Linked DNA regions of Metabacillus sp. KUDC1714. The protein of the gene in region 1 interacts with the protein of each later gene in a pairwise test. Links are inferred from orthologs where the notes say so. Each region holds a gene or a part of one and is shown on either strand. Other genes may lie near its edges.

What was found.
Region 2: the proteins of HUW50_RS14805 (region 1) and HUW50_RS17900 interact in binary tests that used the Bacillus subtilis proteins (3 or more experiments, as listed by UniProt). The link is inferred for Metabacillus sp. KUDC1714 from one-to-one orthologs.

Annotation. Positions count from the first base shown.
Region 1 is NZ_CP055263.1:3,128,781-3,132,092, reverse strand. The notes cover bases 1-2,973. They hold HUW50_RS14805 (sensor histidine kinase), read left to right. Parts: upstream 1-837; coding sequence 838-2,109; downstream 2,110-2,973. Other genes in these bases: HUW50_RS14800 (response regulator), read left to right, coding at 2,106-2,973; HUW50_RS14810 (cation:dicarboxylate symporter family transporter), read right to left, coding at 1-626. Also shown: more of HUW50_RS14800, read left to right, coding at 2,974-3,026. UniProt on the Bacillus subtilis protein: Member of the two-component regulatory system GlnK/GlnL that positively regulates the expression of the glsA-glnT operon in response to glutamine.
Region 2 is NZ_CP055263.1:3,895,125-3,898,312, reverse strand. The notes cover bases 14-2,862. They hold HUW50_RS17900 (MerR family transcriptional regulator), read left to right. Parts: upstream 14-1,193; coding sequence 1,194-1,532; downstream 1,533-2,862. Other genes in these bases: HUW50_RS17890 (MOSC domain-containing protein), read left to right, coding at 2,393-2,862; HUW50_RS17895 (aspartyl-phosphate phosphatase Spo0E family protein), read left to right, coding at 2,132-2,323; HUW50_RS17905 (hypothetical protein), read left to right, coding at 683-940; fbpA (Fur-regulated basic protein FbpA), read right to left, coding at 332-511; HUW50_RS17915 (nucleotidyltransferase domain-containing protein), read left to right, coding at 14-259. Also shown: more of HUW50_RS17915, read left to right, coding at 1-13; more of HUW50_RS17890, read left to right, coding at 2,863-3,040. UniProt on the Bacillus subtilis protein: Transcription regulator that actives the transcription of genes required for nitrogen assimilation such as nrgAB (ammonium transport), nasABCDEF (nitrate/nitrite assimilation), ureABC (urea degradation) and gabP (GABA transport), during nitrogen limitation.

The DNA.
Region 1 (3,312 bases):
ACAGTTACACCGATCAGTGCAAATACACCAAACGGGGCAAACTTCATCACTTGGTTTGTCACCCAAAACATTGCTTCTAATACACCTTCAAAAAAGCCAAGGACAGGTTTTCCTTTTTCTCCTATTGCCGCAATTCCTAAACCAAAAAACACAGAGAAGAAAATAATCGGTAACAAGTCACCCTGGGCCATGGATTCAAATATGTTTTTCGGAACAATATGAACAATCGATTCCGCAAAACCCTGGCTTTCAGCTGTTTTCGTCGTTTCTTCATAATTTGAAATATCACTTTTTTCAAGATTGCTTGTATCTAAACCAGAACCCGGGTGGAACAAGTTGGCCGCCAGTAATCCAATAGCAATGGCGATTGTGGTGACAATTTCAAAATAGAGAATGGTCTTCCCGCCTAATTTCCCTAGTTTTTTCATATCGCCGACTCCTGCGATTGAGACTACTAATGCAGCAATGACAATCGGAACGACAATCATCTTAATTAAATGAATAAAAATGTCTCCAATCGGCTCCATAATGACCATGACTGTTTCATTCCCGTGAAATACTGCACCGACAGAAATACCTAGTATAAGTGCAACAAAAATTTGTGTAGCTAATCCAAACTTTTTCAAATAAATTCCCCCCTAATGTTAGTTGTTTTTTGTTAACGCTTTCATTATTATTTATCTTAGTTTATACTCAACCCCACTAAAACCAACTAAAACCTACTGAAACCCACAAGGGCAAATAGGAAAATTAAAAATTTTAGTCAAAACCCTTTCCCCTTTTTTACCATTAGTACAATGTGTTATGTTTTTATATAGTGACTGGGGAGGGACTGTATTGAAAGAGCGTATAAGGATTTTACTATTAATGATGATTGCAGTGCCTCTTGCGGGTGAATTCAAGTTTTATCCATTCGACGATACATTCAGAGTCAGTTTGGGGACGCCTGTCTTTTTCTTGTTTTTGCTGTGGGGGAGAAGGATTCATCCGAATATTGCAGGCATTTTAACGGGGTTAAGTGTGTTTGTTTTACGTTTTTTGCTGGCTGTTGGGATACGAGACATATCTGTTGAGGAAGCGATGTATCTTCATTTTCCCGCCTTCTTCTATTACGTCATGTACGCGTTCGTATTTCATTTGACGAAATTGAACGAACGGCATGATCAGCCGTTTATAATCGGGCTTTTAGGGGTATTGATCGAGCTTTTTGCAAGCGTATCGGAAATGGCGATCCGTTCTTTCCTGGCAAATCAAGACATAACCTTGCTGACCATTGAACAACTCGTTTTCATTGCCTTTATTCGAAGCTTTTTCGTTCTCGGCTTTTTTAATATTTTCAAGCTGAGAGAAGCAAAATTCGCAGAAGAAGAGCAACGCAAGCAAAAGGAGCAAATGCTGCTTTTCATTTCAAATTTGTATGAAGAATCGGTTCAACTGAAGAAAACGATGCTAAATGCGGAAGAAATCACCAGCATGTGTTATGATTTTTATCGCCGGTTAAAATCACGGGAGGAAAGCGGCCATGATGCGCAAACGGCACTGCAGATTGCCGGTCTTGTCCATGAGATCAAAAAAGATAACCAGCGGATTTATGCAGGGGTGTCGGAACTCATGGCTTCCAAAAACCTACAAGATTATATGACAATCGAAGAGCTTGGTAACATTATGATCGTGTCCAATAGACGATATGCAGAGTCTAACTGCAAAGATGTTTCATTTTCCTTGCATGTAGATGGGGACCATCCGCCTTACCATGTATACATGGTATTATCATTAATCAATAATTTGTTAGCCAATGCCGTGGAAGCCATTAAAGAAGAGGGATACGTATCGCTGCATGTGAAAAGGAAAGATCAATTCGTGGAGTTTTGCGTCAGTGACAATGGCCCCGGCATTGCACCTAGACTGAAGGAAGTCATTTTCACAGAAGGCTTTACAAAGAAATTTGATGCGGCTGGAAACCCTTCGACGGGTATCGGTTTATCGTATGTGAAACAAACGGTTGAAAAATGGGGAGGACATATCAGGCTTATGGATAACCATAAAGAAACTGTATTTATCTTAGAAATTCCAATGAATGCGATGATCGAGAAAGGGTTAGCGAGATGAATTATTTCATTATAGATGACGATATTGCCATTCGAGCAATGCTGATTGAAATGATTGAAGACGAAGATTTAGGAACCGTGGTGGGAGAAGCGGAGGACGGATCGTTAGTGGATAATGGCTTGTTGTCATTAAAAAAAGCAGACGTTGTCTTAATTGATTTGCTCATGCCAATAAGGGACGGAATTGAAACGATCCGGGCTCTTGCTGATGGATTTCAAGGAAAGTTTGTGATGATTTCTCAAGTAGAAACGAAGGAACTGATCGGAGAGGCGTACCGTTTAGGGGCGGAATACTACATTACAAAACCGCTGAACCATCTTGAAATTGCATGCATATTAAAAAAAGTAAACAAGCAGGTTCTGTTGGAACAATCAATGCGAGGCATTCAAGAATCATTGAACTTATTTACAGGCCAACCGCAGTCTCCGTTCGTGTCCTCCTATCATACAAAAAATATTATTGAAGCCGGACGTCCCTTAATTTCAGATTTAGGTATGATTGGAGAAGGGGGAAGCGAGGATTTACTAAAAATTTTAGAATTCCTCCAAAATGAAAAGCAAAGACTCGGTTCTGCCTATACGTTTCCATCTTTAAAGGATATTTTTGCAGGCATCGCTGCTGAAAAGCTAGGAGATCGAGTGAAAGAGGCCGACATCCAGAAGGAAATGAAAGCTTCTGAGCAGCGTGTCCGCCGCGCTCTTTACCAGGCGCTCATCCATATCGCTTCATTAGGATTGACGGATTATATGAATCCAAAATTCGAAGCCTATTCTTCCACATTTTTTGATTTCTCGGAAGTCCGCAAAAAAATGCTGGAGCTGGATGACAAAAGCGAAAAGGCAAGCAACCAGAGCCGCATTAACATGAAAAAATTTATCCAAGCGTTGTTTATGGAAGCGAGACAGCTGATGGAATAATATATCATATAAAGTAAACCTTCAATAAGTGGAGGTTTTGTTATAAGCGGACTTTAGTCTGATTGAATAGAAGTTTTGGGAGTTTTCATTCATAAAGACTTAGTTTGGATAATAGATATTTTACACGAAGTTAAGTTTTGTAGATTAAGGGGAATCTCTCCCCTTTTGTTATTTTATCTACCTTTATAACAACAAATGCTATGCGCGTCCTTTCACAAGATTTTCAAGGTACTCGGCCATCGATGTCCCTGTAAGGTTTCGTATTTGAATACTATGAAGAATTCCA
Region 2 (3,188 bases), 770 kb from region 1 along the record:
AGAAATGCCAAAAAATGATATTACTTTACTCTCTCACCAGTATATGAATGATCCAAAACTAGATCAACAAATTGACCTATTACTACAATCAAAACAAAATGGTCAAGAATATTTTGAGTCTATGCATCTAAATAAATATTTTGAAGAAACATTCTCGGTTATTGAAGAAAGGATTAAAAATGTCCAAAAAGTTAACCTGATGCCAATAAACACATTAAATGATTTTTTTTTAGAGATTGTAAAAAAAGGTAACTCTTAAATCAAATATTAAGAAGCACATGAATAAACACTGTAAGTGTTAACCTCTTCTTAATGTCACTTTCAACAATACTTAAATCGTCCGATTTCTTTTTACTTGTGGATCATTATGATAAAAATAATTGTACTCATTCTTTAATTCAGTAAGGGTCATCTTCCTCAGGACTTGTGTATTGTATACTCCAATGGCGAGTAATTTTTGAGAGTAATAATTTCTTTGTTCCTCAAGTGCATTTTGAAGCATTTTACTCATGACGCTCATCTCCATATAATAATTTTGCTACTTTTAACTTACCTTAAAATTGTTATAGGACGATTAACATAATGTTAAGATTTTCTTTAGAGTTATTAAATTTGTATAAATTTGTTTAAAGTGTAGAAATCATGTCGAGAATAGTTTCAACTTATGAAGGAGTTGAAACTATTGACTTTACGAGTAGTAGCCAAAGAGGATTACGAAAATAAAACGAAGGTTTTTTATTTAAATTCTGCGGAACCTAAGTCCCAACAGTTATACATGGCAATAATCAATGGGTCAGAAATTGTTACTTTAACAATTTACAACGTAAAATCAAACCAATTCGAAGAAGTTACTGCACTTTTCCAGCCTTCTTTTTTAAATAACCTTTCCCAGCAACTTTTAAACCAGCTTATATATTACAATCAAGCAAAAGCATTATAGTTCATTAACGCACAAACACATTTTTTCTCCTTTCTCCATCTTCCTTCTTACTAAAAACAAAACCTAAGCAAGGGATGATTACTTTTCTTTATTGAAATTTATCCCTTTATAAGTTAAATTCTCACTGTGACGAAACCTTACATGCTTTTTACACGATATATTTCTTTGTTAGATTTTCTAACAATATAAATGTCATATCTTACATCAAAGGTTATACTTGTAAAAAGAAGTATCTCTTACGAGGGGTGGAGGAATGAATCAGCAAGACCGCTCATACAAGGATAAGAAGGTAATCTCGATTGGGACAGTAAGTGAATTAACCGGATTAACCTTAAGACAAATTCGATATTACGAAGAAAGAAAATTAATTGCTCCATATCGGAATGATAGAGGCACAAGAAAATATTCATTCAATGATATTGAGACATTAATGGACATTGCAGATAAACGAGAGGACGGTGTTCAAACAACTGAGATATTAAAAGAAATGAGATTAAAAGAAAAACAACGTGAAAGTGAAGCTGAAGTTAAGAAAAAAATGCTTCAAGGTCAGTTAAATGCACAATTTAGATATGGTCGTGGTAGAAATTAAGCTCAATACGCACTGCAGCATCCCAAATATTTTGCTGCAGTGTTGACTTCTATCTCTTATTTTTCACTCCCTATTAATCTTCTATAAAGACAACCCTCTTTAATCTTATTTGTAGTACTAATTAACCTGGGAAAGTCACCTCAATATTTTTAATAGGCTCTTTTCTAAAAGATTGTTGTTTTTGAACAAAACTGATTAGGTTGATTGGTGCGGAAGGTGCGAGACTCCTGTGGGAGTAGCGGGACAGATGAGACCCCGCAGGCGCTTCGCGCTGAGGAGGCTCATCGCCCGCCCCACGGAAAGCGAGCATCCTGGAGCGCCAATCAACCAACCCAATACTATTTTAAAAAGCAACAAAGTTTGCGAAAACAACCTTTTAAAGAGAACACTCCCCTTCTATATTTTTTCATGTTCGGAAATCCTATTAACACTAAATATAAACGAATCTTTTACCACTATTCCAATTTATAGTATTTCTTTATTGATTTTTAAAAAAATCAGAAAAAATACACCCAAACACTTTACAATAGGATAAAATATCCGATAATAGAATTACTAGGACTTTTCCACCTAGTAAAGCTAAGTGCGAGGTGGTCATTATGATTTCGATTGATTCTGTAATCGAAGAATACCGAAAAAAAATGTTAATTACCGCAAAAGAAAATGGGATAGACTCGCATCTAACATTAATTGCAAGCCAAAACCTAGACCAACTATTAAATATAAAAATGAATAAAAAATCAGTAAAGCTTACAAAAAAAAGATTAAATAATTTTTTATTACATCAATAAGTAACTTATTGATGTATTTTTTTGTAAAATCAAATTAATAACACCACATTTATAAGGATGTGAACTAGTATGACATCACAAATTATTTGGCTAAGCAAAGGAACACCAAAAACTTTATCACATAAAGGCATCGAATTCCGTTCTGGAATTTCTAAAGATCCGGTTGAAAGTTTAGAGGTAACTTTTGAACGTATTACCGGTGATGATGTTGAAAACCATGAATTTCATGGTGGATCTGAAAGAGTCATATGTGTATATCCATATGAACACTACGCATTTTGGGAAAAAACATATGGTACAACATTACCAAAAGCAGCTTTTGGTGAAAATCTGACTTTAACAAATATGCAGGAAACCGAAGTTTGTATTGGTGATATTTTTCAGATTGGAGATGCTGTTTTACAGATCTCACAAGGTAGATTTCCATGCTCAACGATTAATAAACATACAAACATCAATACATTGTTAAATAAGATAGTTGAAAAAGGCTACACCGGATATTTCTTTCGTGTATTAAAAGAAGGAATCATAACATCTCATTCGGATATCAAAATTCTTGAAAAACATACTAAACAGATCTCCATTGCAACCATTCACAATACATATTTTCATAATAAAAAAGATCTTTCGCAAATCGAATACATACTTTCACTTGATGAACTATCTTCTGAATGGAAAAATCGGATGATAAAGCTTTATGATCAATTGAAAGCTTAATAAAGCGCAAGTCCCTTGATCAGCCTCGGGCCAATAAGACGCAATGAATAGAAGACGTTCTTTGACTTCAATTCATTTGTGGCTTATACCCAATAGGGTCTAGTCGCTAGAGCCAGACACCAAAACTAAGTACAAAATTTTATACTTT